DNA from 3 places in the Rhodococcus sp. MTM3W5.2 genome. Region 3 is predicted to be linked to each of the others. Evidence: riboswitches for the same ligand, from Rfam matches in the RefSeq annotation. Region 3 holds a riboswitch; each other region holds the start of a gene.
What was found. A riboswitch is a leader RNA that binds a small molecule or an ion and turns the genes downstream of it on or off. The one in region 3 is predicted to bind S-adenosylmethionine.

Region 1: it holds a riboswitch for S-adenosylmethionine, as region 3 does, so the genes downstream of both, BTZ20_RS23770 (AfsA-related hotdog domain-containing protein) here and BTZ20_RS07500 (bifunctional o-acetylhomoserine/o-acetylserine sulfhydrylase) in region 3, are expected to answer to the same signal.
Region 2: it holds a riboswitch for S-adenosylmethionine, as region 3 does, so the genes downstream of both, BTZ20_RS23525 (aminotransferase class V-fold PLP-dependent enzyme) here and BTZ20_RS07500 (bifunctional o-acetylhomoserine/o-acetylserine sulfhydrylase) in region 3, are expected to answer to the same signal.

What each region holds. Positions count from the first base shown of each region.
Region 1 is NZ_CP019572.1:5,206,334-5,213,363, forward strand. Features, by position in the region: gene BTZ20_RS23755 (phosphoribosylaminoimidazolecarboxamide formyltransferase) at 1-1,097, shown strand, start outside; gene BTZ20_RS28680 (hypothetical protein) at 1,199-1,579, opposite strand; gene BTZ20_RS28685 (hypothetical protein) at 1,522-2,058, opposite strand; gene BTZ20_RS23765 (HAD family hydrolase) at 2,055-2,801, opposite strand; gene BTZ20_RS23770 (AfsA-related hotdog domain-containing protein) at 2,798-3,616, opposite strand; SAM riboswitch class IV at 3,639-3,750, opposite strand; partial or broken gene BTZ20_RS23775 (Rv3654c family TadE-like protein) at 3,978-4,175, opposite strand; gene BTZ20_RS23780 (TadE family type IV pilus minor pilin) at 4,217-4,570, opposite strand; gene BTZ20_RS23785 (DUF4244 domain-containing protein) at 4,585-4,788, opposite strand; gene BTZ20_RS23790 (type II secretion system F family protein) at 4,861-5,445, opposite strand; gene BTZ20_RS23795 (type II secretion system F family protein) at 5,442-6,224, opposite strand; gene BTZ20_RS23800 (TadA family conjugal transfer-associated ATPase) at 6,221-7,030, opposite strand, start outside.
Region 2 is NZ_CP019572.1:5,156,529-5,163,558, reverse strand. Features, by position in the region: gene BTZ20_RS23550 (ATP-binding protein) at 1-1,009, shown strand, start outside; gene BTZ20_RS23545 (LysE family translocator) at 1,029-1,646, opposite strand; gene BTZ20_RS23540 (oxidoreductase) at 1,689-2,720, opposite strand; gene BTZ20_RS23535 (Glu/Leu/Phe/Val dehydrogenase family protein) at 2,797-3,870, opposite strand; gene BTZ20_RS23530 (hypothetical protein) at 4,166-4,447, shown strand; SAM riboswitch class IV at 4,582-4,697, shown strand; gene BTZ20_RS23525 (aminotransferase class V-fold PLP-dependent enzyme) at 4,743-6,029, shown strand; gene BTZ20_RS30000 (putative leader peptide) at 6,039-6,131, shown strand; gene BTZ20_RS23520 (LLM class flavin-dependent oxidoreductase) at 6,178-6,813, shown strand; gene BTZ20_RS23515 (winged helix-turn-helix domain-containing protein) at 6,878-7,030, opposite strand, start outside.
Region 3 is NZ_CP019572.1:1,631,650-1,638,679, forward strand. Features, by position in the region: gene BTZ20_RS07495 (homoserine O-acetyltransferase MetX) at 1-1,002, opposite strand, end outside; partial or broken gene BTZ20_RS07500 (bifunctional o-acetylhomoserine/o-acetylserine sulfhydrylase) at 1,091-2,400, opposite strand; SAM riboswitch class IV at 2,537-2,654, opposite strand; gene BTZ20_RS07505 (amino acid permease) at 2,836-4,227, shown strand; partial or broken gene BTZ20_RS29725 (aromatic amino acid lyase) at 4,305-5,114, shown strand; partial or broken gene BTZ20_RS29730 (aromatic amino acid lyase) at 5,143-5,849, shown strand; gene BTZ20_RS07515 (DUF4231 domain-containing protein) at 5,954-6,763, shown strand; gene BTZ20_RS26670 (hypothetical protein) at 6,760-6,939, shown strand; gene hutG (formimidoylglutamase) at 6,936-7,030, opposite strand, start outside.

The DNA.
Region 1 (7,030 bases), 2.1 Mb from region 3:
CGTCACCGGTTCGGGTCATTCACGGATCCCCATCGTTGATCAACTACCTCGACGCGCTGAACGGGTGGCAGTTGGTCCGAGAGGCTGCGGCGGTCACGGGAGCCGCTGCGGCCGCCTCGTTCAAACACGTCTCCCCAGCCGGCGCTGCGCTGGCGGGCAATCTGGACGAGACCATGCGCCGCGCTTGGGATCTCGGCAACGGTGACGTCGGTGCGGCTACAGCTGCCTATGTCCGTGCGCGGGACATCGACCCGAAATCATCGTTCGGGGATCTGATCGCAGTCTCCGAGCCGGTGGACCGTGAGCTGGCGGACCTACTGGCGGGTGTCGTCTCCGACGGAATCATCGCGCCGGGGTTCGCGCCGGGCACGGTGGAGATTCTGGCGCGGAAGAAGCGCGGCACGTTCCTCGTTCTCGAGGCAGACGCCTCCTACGAGCCGCCGCCATGGGAACACCGGGAGGTGTTCGGGATGGTGCTCGAGCAAGAACGCGATCGGCTACCGATCACGGCGGACCTGCTGCGCGTGGTGCATGGCTCAATGCCGCGCCCGGACACCGTCCGCGATGCGCTGTTGGGCATGATCACACTGCGCTACACGCAGTCGAACTCGGTGGCCTACGTGAAGGACGGCATGACGATAGGCGTCGGGGCCGGTCAGCAGTCCCGAGTGGACTGCACTCGACTCGCAGGCACGAAAGCCGGCATCTGGTGGCTGCGTCGTCTGCCTGCTATCCAGGCACTCGCATTCGCCGCGGGGACATCCCGACAGGACCGGCTGAACTGGCAAGTCCGCCTTGCTGAGAACGCTGTGACGGACTCCCAGCGAACGGCGCTCACCGCTCAGGTGACCTCGGCCGCGCAGGTCGCAGAGGTGGAGGATGCCGACCGTCTGGGATGGCTCGCTCGACTCACCGATGCCACCCTCGTCTCGGACGGATACATCCCGTTTCGCGACAACATCGACCACGCAAACCGACTCGGGGTGCGCTACATCGTCGAACCCGGCGGCTCCACCCGAACCGGCGAAGTCGTGGATGCATGCCGAGAGCTGGGATTGACCCTCATCCACACCGGAACCCGCTTGTTCCACCACTGATGAGCTTCTCCTCGAGGTAGCAAGACGGCAAGGCCGGCGACACCACCCATTCCACGGTGGTCTCGCCGGCCTACCGTTCGGCCGATGGCATGCGCCCGGGCTCAGGCCCTGGTGGTGAACTCCTCGAAGCCGGGAACCGGGATCTTCAACTGCGCATGGATGTCGCCGCCGAGCCCGAACTGACCGATCGCGCCGCCGTAGTTCTGCTGGTAGCTCTGCCAGAGCACCACAACGCTGACGATGCGATTGGCCCCCGGGCTGTCCGCGGCCGGGAACGCGTTCGGCAGCGAGGCCCGGTACGTCGCGCGACCGTCACGGTCGGTGACGAACACGTTCGGCACCCCCAGTGGCCCGGGGCGCGTCGGCGCGGCCGGGTCCAGGTCCCGCTGGCGCAGCGACATCACGGTGTACAGCGACTCCGGGATCAGGCCCGAGAACTCGAAGAAGAACTCGCCGTGCCTGCCGTCCGCGCTGACCCCCACCCGCACGGTGCCCCGCGCCCGCAGCCAGTCCCGAGGGTGACCGGCTGGGTCAGACGCCTACCGTCCTCGTGCCGGAGGTCCGGGATCGGCGTCTCGTGGAACGCATAGCTGGGCCGCCGGACCTGCGCGGCCTCAGGGACCTGATCGGGCGCGAACACGATCGGATAGTTGTTGGCGGGCAACGGGAGCGGGAGGGTGTGGAGCACCGTCGCCCCGTCCTCCGCCGACAGCTCCGCGCCGAGTTCGCGCACGATCGTGTACGGCTCCACGCCCCCGAACTCGGGAACCGGGGTCGCCGCATCGACGATCGCACTCCCCCAGTCCCGCCTGACGGAGCCGTCGCCGGCGTCCCGGGTGATCCACCCGACCACGACGAAATTGCCTTCGCGGTCGACCGCCTCACTGGGCGGATAGAGCGGGCCCTGCGTGGTGGGGGTGAGCTCGTAGAGCCTGGATTCGGCCGAAACCCGTTCTGTCATCGAAGACCTCGCTGTCCTGTGCTGGTGGCGGCGAGCAGCGGGACGGCTCCGGCCAGACCGGTGGTCGCGCTGCCGAGTACCCGCCACCGATTCCTGGCCGCGTGCGCCCGGAGTACCGGATCGCTGCCCCGGAGCCCCGGGTGCCCGACCGCCTCGAGGAAGGCGAGGTCGCTGTCGTGGTCGCCGTACCCGTAACTGTTCCCGGTGTCGATCCCGAGTTCCTCCAGTACCGAGGTGACCGCCTCCGCCTTCGCCTTCCCGATCATCGGCCGCTCGACCTCACCGGTCAGCACCCCATGGCCGTCGGTGACCGGGCGGCTCGCCACGATCCGGTCGGCGCAGACGGCCTCCCCGATCGGCCCCAGTGCTGGCGCGAACGAGCCCGACAGCAGCACGATCGCGGCACCGGCGTCGCGATGGTCGCGCAGCGCGGCGAGGGTGTCCGCGTAGTACGGGGCGGCGGTGGACTCGAATTCCCGGTACCACCGGCGACCCGATTCCTCCAGCTCGACGAGTGGCACACCCCGAAACGTGCGGTAGTAGCTCCGGTTGACCTCCTCCCGCGGGGCGCCCTCATCCGACGCCCGCCGCAGTGCGGCGAGCAGCCTCGAGTACTCGCTGCCGTCGTCGCCCCGCTCGCGCAGCCAGTGCTCGAGGAACGCGAACATACTCTTGACGGTGATCAGCGTTTCGTCGACGTCGAAGAAGGCGACCTGAACGGGCCGGGAGCCGGTGTGCGTCACGCGGTGACCCCGAGGAAGGCCTCGATGGCCTTCGCCGCCTTGCGCCGCTCGATCTGGCTGATCGTCGAGTTCTCCAGCGCGGCAAACGAGATCGTCGCGGTCGCGACGCTGCGGCCGAACTGGGTCACCTCGATGTCGATCGTGAACTGCAGCTTGGCCGGATCTTGGATCGACACGGCTCCGAACCTTGCACGCAGCGATGCGGGCAACGGGAACAGGAAGGTCTTGAACGACAGATCGATCGAGTTCCACACGACGTAGTAGTGCTGTTCGGGCGAGCGGTTGCCGTACTCGAGCTCGAAGGCCCCGAGGAACAGCTGCCGTGCCGCCTCGACGATCACCAGCCCCTGGACGTGCTCGCCGGTCTGATGATCGATGAGCAGCTCGTTGTCCCCGTCGATCCGGAGGTCGGAGGTGAAGCTCCCGTCCTCGGCGCGCGCCAGATTGGCGATGAGGACGTTGGTCTCCTGGTACTTGTGCACGTGATGGCGCGGCGCAGGGGCGGCGATGTCGCCGAGCAGGCGAACCTCCGCGGCCGGGGCATGGATCGACGCGACGTGCTCGACGTATTCCTTGTCGTGCCGCTTGATCCCCTGCCCGAGCCTGATGGTCAGGTCGGTGCGCACGTTCCTGAACGCGCCGCCGCGCAGTGCGGCGACGAGACCCGACACGGTGTGGACGCGTGTGCCATCGGTGAAGCCACGGAATCGATCGGCGACGACGACCAGATCCGTCAGCGGGATCTCGGGGACGACGACTTCGGCGGCCGGGAGCTGCGGTGAGAGGGCCGCCGGGGCGAGCTGAACTGCGGACATGGGTATCCCCTTCGAGGACTGAATTGAGCGCTTATGGCGTCGGATGACCGCCATCCGGTCGTCACCCGGAGCACCCCGCCGCACTGGAGGGTTGCCGATCAGCGAGCCGGGGCTTGACGCTGATACTCATGACCGTGGACAGAAAATTAGGTCCACCCGAATCGCTCGTCAACCCAACCAACCGATTGGTTGCTGTGAGGTGAGGCTCAAGTTTGCGATCGGGTAAGGGTGTTCGCCGGCGGACGCACCGGGATACGCCGCTACGGGACCGGGCCCGCCCTGGCCGCGGCGACGGCATCACCACCCCGACGGCCGGTAGCGGCAGCCTGACCCCGACGGTCACCACCACGTCCCAGTCCTCGATCCGGCAGTCGCGGACCGTCCCCCGCATCCGCCCGGCGATCGTGGTCGCCTCGGCGCAGGCCGCCTCCGTGCCGCGCTCGAGGGCGGCCGCGGCCGCGAGTGCCGCCAGGTCCGCGGCCGACTGCGCCCGGTGCCGTGCCGACACCGCGGAGCCGAGGTGGATCACCAGGGCCGCAACCGCGATCAGCGCCAGCATCGCCCAGCAGGCGAGGACGGTCGCCGCTCCGCGTTCGCCCCTCACCCGCCGGCTCCCCTCGGCAACGACTCCGATGGCGACCCTGCGGAGCCCGGGTCCTCCACGGCGGCAACCGCTTCCGCGGAGACGTCGAGTGCAGGCAGCAGCGGCACCGCGACCTCGACCGCCGCCGTGGCGAACCCGTCGACCTCCCGCACCGTGATGCGCGCACCCCGCGGAGCCACCCGCTGCGCCGCGGGGATCGCCTCCGCCCGGTCGCCGCGCGCGACGAGCCGGGCCGCCTCCCGCGCGGCGTCCACGCAACGAACATGCGCGGACACCGCGAGAAAGGAACCCAGGCACAGCACCACGACCACCGTGATCGAGGCGATCGCGATCGCGGCCTCTACCGTCACCGCACCGACATCGTTCAGACCGCGGTGTTCAGCGCCTTGTCGATGATCCCGGTCAGCGCCGTCACGATGGAGTCGCCCGTCACCACCGAATACAGCACCGCCCCGAATGCCGCCGCGGCAATAGTGCCGATCGCGTACTCCGCGGTCGACATGCCGTCCTCGGCGGCCGCGGCGAGCAGCAATCGGGTGCGCAGCACACCAATCCCCTTGGTCACCATGATGTTCCCCCCTCTCGATCACCATCGCGGTATCTCCGCGACGGGGTCTGTCGGCCCTTCGGCTGCGCGGGCTCACAGCACACCCCCGCTCAGCACCCGGGTGGCCAGACCGACCACCACCGGGACGATTCCGAGACAGAGGAAGGCCGGGAGGAAGCACAGCCCGAGCGGACCACTGATCAGCACACCCGCCCGCTCCGCCGCGGCCACCGCCCGATCCTCGAGCGCGAGCCTGCGCCGCGCCGCCAACTCGGCCACCGCACCCGCGAAGGCCGCGCCGGACCGCGAGGAGCGGCGAGCCATCCGCGCGAGCCCCTCCGTCTCCGAGTGCGCCGCCGCACGCTCCCAGGCGATCTCGGGCTCCGCGCCGAGGGCCAGCAGGCTCGCGGCCGAGTCGAGCGCGCCGCCCAGCGGCTCCGGAGCGGACACCGCGACCGCCTCCGCCGCGGTGGCGACGGGCATCCCCGACTGCAGGCACGCGGCCAAGAGGTCGAATCCGGCGGCGATCGCCATGGGGTCGGTGGCCTCGCGGTGCCGCGTGTGCTCGATCCGCCCATGGGGTGCCGCCACCGGCCCCCGCAGCCGCGTCGCCGCCGAGCCGGCACCGGGAGCGGCGAGCGCGGCCGCCGCGAACAGCACCGCCACCGCGGCGCTCATCGGGTCACCCGCCCGGTGATGCGGTCCGTCCAGAGCAGGCCGGCGCACACGAACAACGTGCCGAGCACCAGCAGCGTCCCCCCGAGGCCGCCGGACAGCAGGACCCGCAGCGGGCTCGCGCCCATCAACTGGCCCAGCGCGATCCCCAGCAACGGCAGGCAGGCAAGCACCGCTGCCGTGGCCCTTGCCCCCGACAGCCCCGCCTCCACCCGGTCCCGGAACCTGATGCGCCCCACCAGGTCCGCACGGACCGCATCGAGCAGGTCCGCCAGCGCCACGCCGTAGCGATCGGCCACCCGCCATGCCGCCGACACCCGCGCCAACTCGATGTCGATCGCGCTTCCGGCGCCCTGCAATCCGTCGGCGGCGCTGCCCCCGAGCCGGGCGCGGGCCGCGGCGGCCAGGAACGCATCAGCCGCCGCACCACTCGATTCCCTCGCCGCCGTGGTGCAGGCGTTCGCCGGATGGGCGCCAACCCGCAGCTCCCCCGTCGCCGCCTCCAGGCAGCCGAGCAGCCCGCGCAGTTCCGCGTTCCGCGTGCCCTCGCGGCGACGACGTGCGCGTCGATATGCGGTCGTCAGCGCGAGCGCGGCACCCGCACACCCCACCGTCGGCGCGTAGATCATCACGGCGGCAATCGATCCGAGCACAACGGCCGCCCACAACCGGGCATGCCCCCTCGGCCCGGCGCCGCGACGCCGTGGGCTCAGCCTCGCCATCGTCCGGGTGGTCGGCGCGACGACCAGCGCGAGCGCGGAGACCGTCAGCGCCGCGATCACCACGACCCCACCCCGACGCCGCGTCGCTCGAGCAGGTCCGCGAGGCGGTGCGCTCCCGGACAGCTCTCGGCGGTCGGGGTCCATGCCGGCAGCACGCCGACCTGCCCACGCTCGTCCCGATCCAGCACGCCGATCTGAGCGAGCCTGCGCCTGCCGTCCGCCGCACGGTGTACGTGCAGCACCACCTGCACCGCCGCCGCGAGCTGGCTGTGCAGGGCGGCGCGGTCCAGACCGCCGAGCGCTGCCAACGCCTCCAACCGGGCCGGCACCTCCTCCGGCGAGTTCGCGTGCACGGTGCCGGCCCCGCCGTCGTGGCCGGTGTTCAACGCGGTGAGGAGGTCCACCACCTCGCCGCCGCGCACCTCCCCGACCACGATGCGATCCGGCCGCATCCGGAGCGCCTGCCGCACCAGTTGCCGGACCGTCACCTCGCCGACCCCCTCGACGTTCGGCGCGCGGGCGACCAGGCGCACCACGTGCGGGTGAGTCGGTGCCAGCTCGGCCGCGTCCTCCACACAGACGATCCGCTCACGACGGTCGACCTGTGCCAGCAGCGCGGCGAGCAGGGTGGTCTTGCCCGCGCCCGTGCCGCCGACGACCAGGAACGCCAGTCGGGCGGCGACGATCCGCACGAGCAGTTCACGGGCCTCGGTGGGCACCGTGCCGCCCGAGCAGAGCGCGTCGAGACCCTGCGTCGCTGGGCGCAGCACCCGCAACGACACGCAGGTCCCGCCGTACGCGAGCGGGGCGAGCACCGCATGCAACCGGACCCCGAACCCGGCCCCCGCCGCCGCAGGGAGGCGGCC
Region 2 (7,030 bases), 2.1 Mb from region 3:
CGAGGGCGCATCCGACGATGCCGTGGCGGAGACGATCGCCCGCGCCGAACGGGCGGTCGAACTCGCTCACCGCACGGGCGACCCCCTCGCCGAGTCCGCTGCGCTCGACACGCTCACCGGCGCCCAGAGCTGGTCCGGTGACGCGTTCGCGGCCGCGGCAACGGCCCGTCGCCGGATCACGCTGCTCGCGTCCGCGCCGCCGACTCCGACCGGCACCCACGAGCTGATCGACGCGCTCGGCGAGGCCACCGAGGCCGGACTCGGCGTGGGGGACCTGCCGGGTGCCCGCAGGTGGGCCAGGCAACTCGCGGATCATCCGATGCTGGCCGAGGTCGGCCATCGTGCGACGAGCCAGCTGCTGGTGGCCGACGCGTTGGCGGGCAATGTCGACGAGGTACTGACCCGCAGTGCTCGGTTCCTCGAGGCGTGGCAGCGGTCCGGCAGGCCCACCGGGTCGGTTCTCGGTGCGGCGGTGGCCGGTGTGGGGATGATCCACGGCCTGCGTGACGACGACGATGCGCGGCGCGAATGGGCCGAGGTCATGGATCAACTTGCCACCCCGGCGGAACAGGCCTACGGCTACCGGGCGGTCTACGACTCGATGCTGTTGCTGCACAACGGAGATGCGGGCGAGGCGCTGGAGCGGATGGCGCCGGAGCCCGGTGAGGTGTGGAGATGGGTCACGTGGGTGTGGCTGCACTGGTACGTGGCGCTGCGCGCCGAGGCCACCGTGCTCGCGGGCGGCCCCGATGCCGCCGATCGTCTGGCCGAGGCCCGGACCATCGTGGCGGGGAACCCCGTCGCCGGTGCCATCGTGGAGCGGGCCGAAGCGCTGCTCGCCCGGGACCGGGAGCGGCTGCTCGCCACGGCGGATGCCTTCGACGCCGCCGGTTGCCGCTATCAGTCGGCGCGGACAAGGGTGCTCGCGGGCGGTGACCACGCCGCCGTCGGGGCGGCCGCGCTCGCCGATCTCGGTCTCGCCCCGATGGCCACGACCCGGCAGCCGTGACGAGGCGGGTCCGCCTCGGTCAGGAACTGCCCGCCGAGGCGAGGGTGCCGACACCGAGGGCGGCGAGGATTCCCGCGCTGACGGTCTCCAGCCGTTCGGTCACCTTCGGCCTTCGCAGCAGCGCGACCAGGCGCGACGCGGCGACCGCGAACGCGCCCATCACCACCAGCGCCACGACGGCCTCGACCGCACCCAGGGTCATCGCCGAGCCGAAGGTCACCTGGTCGAGGAACTGCGGGACGACGGCGAGGTAGAACAGGCCCATCTTCGGGTTCAGGGCGCACGAGAGCACCCCGGCGCCGAAAGCGGACCCGGTCGAGGCCGCGACCGGTCCCGCCGCCGCGGGCCCTGCCGCGCGTCGCCGGAGCAGGGCGCGGACCCCGAGGTAGAGCAGGTACAGCCCGCCCGCGATCTTGACGACCCGGTAGGCGGACGCGGACTGTTCGAGCAGTGCCGCGACGCCGAGGGCCACCACCACGGCCCAGAACAGGCTGCCGATGGATACCCCGATGGCCGCGGCGACGCCAGGGCGGGTGCCGCCGATGCTGTAGCGGAGCACCAGGAACGAATCGGGTCCCGGCATGAGCGCGAGGAGCAGGCAGACGCCCGCGAAGCTGAGCAGGGTGGCGGCGGTCATGGCGACAGGAAACCGCGGATCAGGACGCGAATCAAATCGGCGTCAGGGGCGCAGCGCCGCGAAGTCGGCGCCGGTCATCTCGACGGACAGCTCCCACAGTTCCCGCGCCAGCTCCTGGTCCCGCGCGCTCTGGCTGCGCCCGCACCGGGCCACGGGTCCGCGCATGCCGCGCAGGCCCTCCGGGCCCAGGTAGTCGCCGTTCTCGACATCGGGCATCGTCGCGCCGTAGAGCTGGCTCAGCGCGCCGTCGGCCTCGCTGTTGACGACGATCCGCATGCCCAGCCGGGTGAGCGACGCGAGTCCGGGGATCGGCGGCAGCATCGAGTCGAAGAGGTTGGTCGCGGCCACACCGGGGTGCGCGCCGATCGAGATCAGCGGGCTGCCCGCGGCGGCCGCCCGCCGGGCGAGCTCGGCGCTGAAGATCAGGTTCGCGAGCTTGGACTGCCGGTACGCGGCCATACGCTCGTACGGGCGTCGTTCGAAGTTCGGGTCCTCGAGGTCGATGGTCCCGCCGTAATGCGCGATGCTCGCCAGGGTGACCACCCGCGGTGCCTCCGCCCGCAGGAGCAGCGGCAGCATCGCGTCGGTCAGCGCGAAATGGCCGAGATGGTTGGTGCCGAACTGGGTCTCGAAACCGTCGGCCGTCGTGCCCTGCGGGATCGCCATCACCCCGGCGTTGTTGACGAGCACATCGACGGACCCCACCGCCGCCGCGGTCTCCTCGGCCGCCGCCCGGACCGAGGCCAGGTCCGCCAGGTCGAGCCGGACCAGCACGTGTTCGGCCGTCGATCCGGCGGCGCGACCCGCCGCCCGGACCGATTCCAGCGCGCTCGCGGCGCGCTCGAGGTCGCGGCAGGCCAATACCACCCCGGCTCCCGCTCCCGCGAGCGCGGTCACGGCCTGCAGCCCGAGGCCGTTGTTGGCGCCGGTGACCATGATCGTCCGGCCGCGCTGGTCGGGCAGGTCCGCGACCCCGAACCGCGGCTTCACGAGCGGCGGCCGGGCCGCGCGCCCGGCGTCGATGACCGGGCCGGGGTCCTGTCGGTGGGATGCGGGCGGCTCGGATTCGGGCATGGCTTCTCCAGACGTTGCGGCGCGGTCCTCGTGCCCGACCCTACGGCCGCCCGCGCCACCACGCCCGGAGATGCGCTCAGCCGCGACCGAGTCGCTCGTCCGCGGCCGCGTGTGCGGCGGCCAGCGGGGTGATGCCCGCGCGCTCTGCCCGGTCGAACAGCTCGCCGAGGGTGCTGCCGATGAGGTTCACCCGGGCCAGGACCTCGTCGTAGCCCCGGTTCTCGCCGTCGGCCAGGATCGCGAACAGGGCGCCGCCCGCATTGGCGACGAAGTCGGGTGCCCACAGGATCCCCCTTGCGGCCAGGCGATCCGCGCCGTCCGGTCGTGCGAGCTGATTGTTCGCCGGACCCACGACAGCGCGGCAGTCGAGGCCGTCGATCACCTCGTCGGTGAGCACGCCGCCGACACCGGCAGGGACGAAGAGGTCCGCGGGCACGGCGGGGGCGTCCTCGGGCCGGACCCAGCGGGCGCCGAGCTCCTCGGCCAGCGCCTGCTTGCCGAGGTCGATGTCGCTGACGGTGAGAACGGCGCCCTCCGCGGCGAGCGTGCGTGCCAGCCGGGAGCCGACCTGCCCGAGCCCGCTGATCGTGACCCTCATGCCCGCAAGGCCGGAGCCGGGGAAGGCGCGATCGACCGTCGCGCGCAGGGCCGAGTAGACGCCGACCGCGGTGGGCTCGGCCGGTTCGCCGATCCCGCCCGCGGCGGTGGGCAGGCCGAAGACGTGCGCGGTCCGTTCCCGGACGATCTGCATGTCGGCCGCGCTGGTGCCGACATCCTCGGCGGTCCGGTAGCTGCCGCCGAGTCCGTCGACGATGTCGGCCAGGTCGAGCATGGCCGCGCGGCGCCGGTCCCCGTCGAGGACCTCGCCCGGCGCCAGGGCGATCACGGACTTGCCGCCGCCGGTGTCCAGGCCCGCGACCGCACACTTGAGGGTCATCGCGGCGGACAACCGGAGCGCGTCCTGCATGCCGTCCTGCCAGTCCGGGTACTGCCACACCCGGCAGCCGCCGAGCGCGGGTCCCAGCCGGGTGGAGTGCACGGCGACGGTGATCGGGAGGCCCGAGCGCGCACCGGCCTCGAGGGCGACGTGTTCGTGGTCGAAACCGCCGTGCGGGGTGCGGGTGACGGGTCGGGCTTCCAGGGTGGTCATCGTTGACGTCCTTCCGATAGCTGGGCTGGGTGGCGCTCAGTGCAGTGTCGAGGTGTGCTGTGTGTCGCCACTACAGTCGATATGGCTGGCAGAACAGTCAATAGTGAGATTTCTGGCTGATCACTGCGATCAGTAGGCGGTGGTGACTCGGGTCACTGGTGTGACGTAGCGCTCAGTTGTCCACCGATCGGCGGACCCGAGGTTCCACCGGCGGACCCGCCGATCGGCGGACAGACACGAGCGGCGCCCCCGACGAGAGTTGATTGCGTACCCGAACCCCAGGAAAGGGAATCGCATGACGACAACACAGGCGCCGCCGCAGCTCCGGCGGGTTCTGTTCATCGGAACCCCGGCGGCCTTCGTCGAGACCGAGCGGTGGGTCGCGGCGCACGGTCTGGAGTCCACGCGGACGCTCGGCGACGACCTGCTCGTCGCGATCGCCACCGAGGACGTGCTCGACGGGATCTGCTCGGCCGCCGACGCGGCGGCGGTGCAGCACGTGCGCGCGCTGGGGGTGCCGTGCATTGGGGTGGCTCCCACCGTGCCGGTGCTGTCCCTCGCGGCCTATTTGATCTGACCCAAAGGGGCTGCACACCAAGGTATTCCATTCGAAACAGAAGAAGCCATCGGGCGTCAGGGGCCGGCTCGCGGATCACGCGAGCCGGTCCTTGCTGTTGACAAGCCGCAGCCCGGGCTGCCATCCTCGCCGTAGGTCATGAGTGCCAGCAGATAGCCCCGGCTTGCTGGCCGGCAACCCTCCACCGCGGTGGGGTGCCCCGGGTGACGACCTGGCTGCGGTCCAACACCGGACCCGGCAAGCGCGGGCTCGTTGTCTTCCACAAGCACACGGGTCCCTGACCGAGGGATGTCTGATGACTGCTGTTCTCACCGCCACCGCCACCGCCACTGCCACCGCCGTTCGCTTCGCCGAGCGCTGCACCGACCGGCCGTTCGCCGAGGTCTCCGGGGCCGACCTGGCCGTCCCGCTGTCCGGAGGCGGGACCTGCACCTACGCGAACTTCGACTACGCGGCCAGCGCGCCTGCGTTGGCTCAGGTCACCGCGCGGGTGCAGGAGCTGTTGCCCTACTACGCCAGCGTGCACCGGGGTGCCGGGTACGCCTCGCAGGTGTCCACCGCCAGCTATGAGGGAGCCCGCGACGTGGTCGCCGGTTTCGTCGGGGCCCGGTCGGACGACGTGGTGGTGTTCACCAGGAACACCACCGACTCGCTGAACCTGCTCGCCGGCTGTGTGCCCGGTGAGACCGTCGTCCTCGACATCGAGCACCATGCAAATCTGTTGCCCTGGAAGAAGAACGGAGCGCGGGTCGTCCGGTCCGCGGACACCGTAGCCGAGACGGTGGAGCGGATCGTCGCCGAACTGTGCAGCAAGCCTGCCGCGCTGCTCGCCGTCACCGGCGCCTCCAATGTCACCGGCGAGGTACTGCCGATCGCCCGGCTCGCCGAGGTCGCGCACGCCTGCGGGGCGCGGATCCTCGTCGACGGCGCCCAGTTGCTGCCGCACCGGCGGGTGGACATCGCCTCGCTCGGCGTCGACTACCTGGCCTTCTCGGGGCACAAGCTGTACGCGCCGTTCGGGGCGGGCGCACTCATCGGCAGGCGGGACTGGCTGGACGCCGCCGAGCCGTACCTGGTCGGCGGCGGCGCCACCCGCGACGTCTCGGCGGAGGGTGTCGACTGGGCGCAGGCCCCGCAGCGGCACGAGGCGGGCACCCCCAACGTGCTCGGCGTCGCGGCGCTCGCGGCGGCCTGCACGGCGTTGGCCGGACTCGACGCGGAGGCGTCCGAGCTGCACGAGCGTGCCCTGTGCGCTCGGCTCGTCGACGGGCTGCGCGGCATCGACGGCGTCGAGCTGCTCCGGATCTGGTCCGACTCGCCGGATTCGGTCGGCATAGTCACCTTTGCCGTCGACGGATTCGCGCCCCGCGAGGTGGCGAGCTACCTCTCGGACCGGCACGGCATCGGGGTGCGCGACGGCCGGTTCTGCGCGCACCCGCTGCTGGCCCGGCTCGGCAGGCCGGACGGTGCGGTCCGGGCGAGCCTCGGCCTTGGCAGCCACGCCGCCGACGTGGACCGGCTGGTCGCGGCGCTGCGGGAACTGGTGGACGGCCGCCGCCCCGCCACGGGCCTCGCCGGGTAAACTCGCGCCATGGCACCCCTGACGACCGTGGCGACTGACGCCCGGTGGTGCCGTCGGCATGTGGATCTCTGCCGTACCGCGTCGGGCATGTGTCTGGGCTGAGCTCGCCCCCAGCTCACCAGCTCGCACGCATCTCTCGAGGAGACCCATGTCCATCGATTCGTCTTTCCGTACCCGGCCGCTGCATGTCGCGGTCGAATTGTCCGGCGCCGGTCACCACCCGGCGTCCGCGGCGCACACCGACTTCCGGATCCCGCTCGGGCTCACCGACTACTGGGTGGACCTGACCGCACCCGCGGACCCCGACGCGCAGCTCGACCTGGCCGCGGTTCCCGGCACCGTCGTCCGCATCCGAGCGCACGACCTCCGCGGTGCACAGCAACAGCGTGACAGGATCCGGGCAGACGCCGCGGCCGATGGCCGGGACCCGGACTCGGTCACGGTGCTGCTCGACGTCGAGGTGCTCCTCGGCGATGATTCGCGTTCCGCGCGAAGAGAACTGGCTCTGCTCGACGGTGGGCTCCTGGATGTGCGGGTGCCCGACTCGATCTCCTACGTCGGGACGGCATCCGGTCTGGCCGGGCTCATCGCCGACATCCGCGCGGCGGGCGTCGCCGACGGGGTGACCCTGCTGCCGCTGGTCCTGCCCCGCGTGCTGGACCGCGTGGTGGACGACGTGCTGCCACTGCTGCACGAGCGCGGCGTCACCCGCCCGTCGGCGGCGCTCGGCGAGGTGCTCGGGCAGTTCGGGTTGACCTCCGGCAGAAGCATTCTCGCGTCATAGCGGGCATCCGACGGCGGGAGCCATCGTCCGGTCACGCCGGTCGATGGCTCCCGCCGTTTGCCGGTCAGGCCGCCGCGGTTTCCGTGATGATGCGGACCCGGGGGTCGGGATCGAAGCGGTAGCCGGTGCCGCGGACGGTGGACACCAGCCAGCCGTAACGCCCGAGCTTCATCCGGACCCGGGAGACGTGGACGTCCACGCTGCGACCCGCCCGCTC
Region 3 (7,030 bases):
GTGGCCGTATCGGGAGTTCACCACGCGCAGCCCGTCGCACCCGGGCAGATGCTCGGCGAGTTCCTCCTGCTGGCGCAGTGGGTAGAGCCGGTCGGAGTCGACGCCGCCGACGATCACCGGGACGGGTGTGGAGGCCAGGGCGGCCTCGATGCCGCCGCGGCCACGACCGACGTCGTGACGGTTCATCGCCTCGGTGAGCAGCACGTAGGTGCCGGGGTCGAAGCGGGTGACCAGCTTTTCGGCCTGGTGCTCGAGGTAGCTCTCCACCGCGTACCGGCCGCCCTGCCAGGTGTCCTCGCCTGGTTGCGGGGCGTTGCCGAACCGGGTGTCGAGTTCGTCCTCGGTGCGGTAGGTCAGGTGCGCGATCCGTCGGGCGATCCCGAGTCCGGCGCGTGGCACCCGTCCCGTGCCGTGATAGTCGCCGCCCTGCCAGTCGGGGTCGGCGGTGATCGCGGCGATCTGGGTGGTCTGGGTGCCGATCTGGTCTGCGGTCGCCCGTGCCCCGACCGCGAGGATCAGGGCGGACCGGACGCGGTCGGGGTGGCCGACAGTCCATTCGAGGGTCCGCATGCCGCCCATCGAGCCGCCGACCACCGCAGCGAACCGGTCGATGCCCAGCGCGTCTGCCAGCGCGAGTTCCGCCTCGACCTGGTCGCGGATCGAGATCTCCGGAAAGCGTGATCCCCAGGCCCGGCCGTCCGGGTCGAGCGAGGCGGGCCCGGTCGTGCCACGGCAGCCGCCGAGGACGTTGGTGGCCAGTACGCACCATTCGTTGGTGTCGATGGGCGCGCCGGGGCCGATCATCCCGTTCCACCAGCCCGGCGACGGGTGCTCGTCGTCGACGGGACCGGAGACGTGCGAGTCGCCGGTCAGCGCGTGCTCGACGAGCACGATGTTGTCGAGGTCGGCGTTCGGCTCACCCCAGGCCTGCACGGCGAGGGTGACATCGGGCAGGACGACGCCGCTCTCCAGTCGGAGAGCGCCGATACCGATGCCCGTCAACCGCCCGTTCGGCGGCGGGAACCCCGCGAGGGCCGGTAGGGCCCCCGCGGAGGCCGCGCCGAACGGGCGTCTGACTCGGAGCGCACTGTCAAGATGCCGCCGCCGCGAGACCGGCCTCGAGATCGGCGATGATGTCGTCGATGCCCTCGATGCCGACGGCGAGCCGCACCAGGCCGGGGGTCACGCCCGACGCCAGCTGCTCCTCGGCGGTCAGCTGCGAGTGCGTCGTGGAGGCGGGGTGGATGACGAGCGAACGCACGTCGCCGATGTTGGCGACGTGGCTGTGCAGGGTGAGGGCGTTGACGAAGTTCTTGCCCGCGTCGACCCCGCCGGCCAGCTCGAACGCCACGATCGCGCCCGCGCCCTTCGGTGCGAGCTTCTGGCCGCGCTCGTACCAGGGCGAGGAGGGCAGGCCGGCGTAGGCGACCGAGGTGACCTCGGGCCGGGCCTGCAGGAACTCGGCGACCCGCTGGGCGTTCTCGACGTGTCGCTCGATGCGCAGGCTCAGCGTCTCCAGGCCCTGGCTGATGAGGAAGGCATTGAAGGGCGAGACCGCTGCGCCCACGTCGCGCAGGAGCTGCACGCGGGCCTTGAGCGCGAATGCGGGCGCGCCGAGGTCGGCGAACACCGCGCCGTGGTAGCTGGGATCGGGCGTGGTGAAGTTCGTGTGCCTGCCCTGGGTCCAGTCGAAGTTGCCGCCGTCGACGATGACGCCCGCGATCGCCGTGCCGTGCCCGCCGAGGTACTTGGTCGCCGAGTGCACCACGATGTCCGCGCCGTGCTCGAGCGGCCGGATCAGGTACGGGGTGGCGACCGTGTTGTCCACGATCAGCGGGATGCCGTTCTCGTGCGCGACCGCCGAGACGCCGGGGATGTCGAAGACGTCGTTCTTCGGGTTGGAGATGGTCTCGCCGAAGAAGGCCTTGGTGTTCGGCTGGATGGCCGCACGCCACTGCTCGAGGTTGTCGGGGTCCTCCACGAAGCTGACCGTGATGCCGAGCTTGGGCAGCGTGTAGTGGAAGAGGTTGTAGGTGCCGCCGTACAGGCGCGGGCTGGAGACGATGTGGTCGCCTGCCTCGGCCAGGTTGAGGATGGCGAAGGTCTCGGCGGCCTGACCCGAGGCCAGCAGGAGCGCCGCGACACCCCCTCGAGCGCGGCGATCCGCTGCTCGACCGCGTCCTGGGTGGGGTTCATGATCCGGGTGTAGATGTTGCCCGGCTCGGCGAGTCCGAACAGCGCCGCCGCGTGGTCGGTGTTGTTGAACGTGTACGAGGTGGTCTGGTAGATCGGCAGAGCCCGGGCGTTGGTGGTCGCGTCGGACGTCTGGCCCGCGTGGATCTGCTTGGTCTCGAAGCTCCAGGCCGCGGTCGGGTCGGTGACGGGGGTGTTCTCGCTCATGTGTTGTCTACTCCAAGAAATTGGGGGAGATCGGCGCAGCTCAGGCGCCAGGGGGCAAGAGTGGGTCCTATCTGCGACAACAACACATGGTGAACCTCCGGTGGGTCGTGGCCCGGTTTGTGGGTCCGTCCCGACGGACCCGCGCTTGTCATCCGAACTGTTTCTCGGACAACCCGGTCATCACCCGGGGCACCCCACCGCGGATGGAGGGTTGCCGACCAGCTAGCCGGGGCTTGATGCTGGTACTCATGACCGCCCCGATATTAGCGGCTCGGATCGAAGGGTTGATAGCTAGGGCGGCGTTTCGGTGTGACCGAGGCCCCTGCGGGACCCGGCGACGGCGGGTGACCTGCATTACAGGGCTAGGCTCCTGGTCGCAATCATCAAGTTCTTGGCATCGCCCGAGTATTCGAGTACCTCGCAGGGAGACCGATAGTGAAAGCCGCCGCCACGGCGCTGACCCGAGGTCTCACCGCCCGGCACATCCGGTTCATCGCACTCGGCTCCGCGATCGGGACGGGACTCTTCTACGGCTCCGCCGCGGCGATCCAACAGGCCGGTCCGTCGGTGTTGCTGGCCTACCTCATCGGTGGCCTGGCGGTGTACATCGTGCTTCGCGCCCTCGGCGAGATGGCCGTGAGTAACCCGGTGTCGGGCTCCTTCGGCGAGTACGCGAGCAAGCACCTCGGGCCGCTCGCCGGGTTCATGACCGGCTGGACCTACACCTTCGAGATGATCGTCGTCTGCCTCGCGGACGTGACAGCATTCGGCGTCTACATGGGGTTCTGGTTCCCCGACGTGCCGCGGTGGATCTGGGTACTGGCGATCGTCTTCTTCATCGGCGCGATCAACCTGCTCAGCGTCAAGGTGTTCGGCGAGCTCGAGTTCTGGTTCACGTTGATCAAGGTCGCGGCGATCGTGGCGATGATCGCCGCGGGTGTCGCGATCCTGATCTTCGGTTTCGGGATCCACGACACCAGCACGGGGATCAGCCAGCTGTGGTCCGAGGGCGGGTTCTTCGCGACCGGCTTCGGCGGCTTCGTCGGTTGCTTCGCGATCGTCGTCTTCGCCTTCGGCGGGACCGAGATCATCGGTGTCACGGCGGGCGAGGCGCAGGATCCCGAGCGGACCATCCCCCGCGCGGTCAACACGGTGCCGATCCGGATCATGCTGTTCTACGTGCTGACCCTCGCCGTCATCATGGCGATCAACCCGTGGCAGAGCATCGGCACCGACGGCAGCCCCTTCGTTCAGATCTTCGAGGGCCTCGGCATCGGGCCCGCCGCGACCGTGCTGAACATCGTGGTGATCACGGCGGCGCTGTCCGCGATCAACAGCGACATCTTCGGCGCGGGCCGGATGATGTTCGGCATGGCCGAACGCGGGCAGGCGCCCGCGATCATGCGGCGGGTCTCGCGCAACGGCGTGCCGTGGATGACGGTGGTCATCATGACCGTGGCCCTGCTGGTCGGGGTGCTGCTGAACTACGCGATCCCGGAGTCCGTCTTCCTCGTGATCGCCTCCATCGCCACCTTCGCCACGATCTTCGTCTGGCTGATGATCCTGCTGTCGCAGTACCGGTCGCGGCGCCGGATGAGCGCGGAGGAGACGGCGGAGCTGAAGTTCCCTGTGCCGTTCTGGCCGTACGGGCAGATGTTGGCGATCGCCTTCCTGGTCTTCGTGATCGTCGTCCTCGCCTTCTCCGCGGACACCAGGGTGGCGCTGGTGGTCGGGGCCGTGTGGCTGATCCTGCTCACCCTCGCCTACGTCCGCTTCGTCCGTCCGCAGCCGGAATCGGAGCCGGAACTCGTGCATCAGCCGTCCTGACGGCGATTCCCCCGCGCCGCGCCCGATTCGGCGGGAGGATGTGAGCAGCAGCTCGCTTCCCGACGGAGGAGCCCGCGGTGGACAGTCACGGACCGGTCTTGGTCGGCGTCGGCCCCCTGACGCCGGGACAGGTGCTGCGTGTGGCCCGTTCCGGCGCTGCGGTGGGACTGTCGGATCAGGCCGTTTCGGCCATGGCGTCGACCAGGGCGCACATCGAGGCGCTCGCGCGGGACTTCGGTCCGGTGTACGGAGTGTCCACCGGTTTCGGCGCGCTGGCCACCCGGCACATCCCGCCGGAGCTGCGGGCCCAGCTACAACGCAGCCTGATCCGTTCGCACGCCGCGGGGAGCGGACCGGAGGTCGAACGCGAGGTGGTGCGCGCGATGATGCTGCTGCGCCTGGCCACGCTGGCGACCGGTCGCACCGGCGCACGACCCGCGGTGGCGCACACCTATGCCGCGTTGCTGTCGGCCGGGATCACGCCCGTGGTCCCCGAATTCGGCAGCCTCGGCTGCTCGGGCGACCTCGCGCCGCTCGCGCACACGGCGCTCGCGGTGACAGGGGAGGGCCTGGTCCGAGACGCCGCGGGGGAGCAGTTGCCTGCCGCCGACGCGCTGGCCGCGGCGGGGATCTACCCGCTGGTCCTCGAGGAGAAGGAGGGCCTCGCGCTCATCAACGGCACCGACGGGATGCTCGGCATGCTGGTGCTCGCCTGCGACGACCTGCGCCGGTTGTTGCCGCTGGCCGACATCACGGCGGCGATGAGCGTCGAGGGGCTGATGGGCACGGACCGCGTGTTCGCCGCCGATCTCCAGGCGTTGCGCCCGCATCCCGGGCAGGCCGCGGCGGCGGCGAACATGGTCCGGCTGCTGGCGGGCTCGGAGATCGTCGCCAGTCACGCCACCCCGACTGCCCTTGGTCCAGGACGCCTACTCGCTGCGGTGCGCGCCACAGGTCGCGGGCGCTGCCCGGGACACCCTCGCGCACGCCGAACGGGTCGCGGCGTGCGAGCTCGCGAGTGCCATCGACAACCCGGTGGTGACCCTCGACGGCCGGGTCGAGTCGAACGGCAACTTTCACGGCGCACCGGTGGCATACGTGCTGGACTTCCTCGCCATCGTCGTCGCGGATGTGGCGGGCATGAGCGAACGCCGAACCGATCGGTTCCTCGACACCGCGCGCAGCCACGGCCTGCCCCCGTTCCTGGCCGCCGACCCGGGGTGGACAGCGGGCACATGATCGCGCAGTACACCCAGGCCGCGATCGTCTCGGAGCTCAAGCGGCTGGCGTCGCCTGCGAGCGTGGACTCGATACCCTCCTCGGCCATGCAAGAGGATCACGTGTCGATGGGATGGTCGGCCGCGCGCAAGCTCCGCCGGTCGATCGACGGTCTGACGAGGGTGCTCGCGATCGAGGCGCTCACCGCGGCGCGGGGGCTCGACCTGCGGGCACCGCTGCGTCCGTCGCCTGCGACTGCCGCGGTGCGGGACGCGATCCGGGCCCGCGTCGGCGGACCCGGCCCGGATCGGTTCCTCGCCCCCGAGATCGGGGCCGCCGTCGAGCTGGCGGCCTCGGGTGCGCTGCTGCGCAGCGCCGAGATGGTGGTCGGGGACCTGGCCTGAGTCGACCGGGATCGGGTAGCCGACTACTCGTGACCCGCGCGGCGCCGGGGCACAGGATGGGTACGCGGGCGAACCCGACTGTCGTTGTGAACGAGGTGGTCGTCATGGCTGTTTCCCGCGCCGTGCCGAGCGAGCGCGCGGCGAGCGATGAGGAAGCGTTGGTCGCCTCGATCTGGGCGACGCGCGTTCGCTGGTCCCTCCTAGCCGACCGTCTCAAGAGGCGTATCGACATCGCACGCGCGGCCGTGCTCTACCTAGGCGCCGCGGGCGCGATCGCGGCGACGGCGACCGCGACCCTACTGAGGACGGCGGACGTGGCCAGGGTCCCGGTGGCGGCCTTCGGCGCGGTGTGCCTTGCCATCGCGACCGTCGTGACGACCCTCCTGCTCACGCCCGACGCGGTCCGTCGCTGGACCAGGGCCCGGGCCGCCTCGGAGGGCATCAAGCAACTGGTACTGAGGTTTCGGGCCGGTGCGGCTCCCTTCCGCGGCGCGGAGGCGCCTGCGCGACTGGCAGCGGAGGTCGCGGAGATCGAGGAGGCCGTCGACGACCTGTTGGCCCACGTCGCCGAGATCGACGAAGACGATGCGGATGTCCGCGACGCCGTGGTTCCTGGATCCATGACACCGGGGGACTACGTCCGGGATCGGGTGCAGAGTCAGATCACCGACTACTACCGACCCCGGGCTCGCGAGTACGCGGGGCGGGCTCGGCGCCTGCGACGGGCGGCGCTCGGGTTGAGCGTGGCGACCGCGAGCGTCGCCGCCGTTGTCACGGTTCTCGCCGGCGATGCGGGCATCTCGGCTGGCGGCCAACAGTCATCCGGCCTCGCACCGTGGGTGGCCGTGCTGACGACTCTCGGGGAGCGATTGCGGCCCACCGGGCCGGCAGCAGATACGACTACCTTGCGATGAGCTACTCCGCCTGTGCGGGTCGGCTGGGCAGGCGGGTGAACGAGTGGCGGACAAGCGGATCACCCACCGAGCCCGCCGCGTGGAAGGCCTTTGTCGATGACTGTGAGGGCGCGATCTCGGCGGAGAACGCGAGCTGGATGGCCAAGTGGTCCGAGCGAAGACCCGCAGTCGACTAGGCCTCGGCGGGCGGCGCCCGCCAGGTGACGACGCGATGGATCAGCCTCGCCGCGGTTCGTGCGGTCCGGTTGTCGAAGTCGAGCTTCGGAT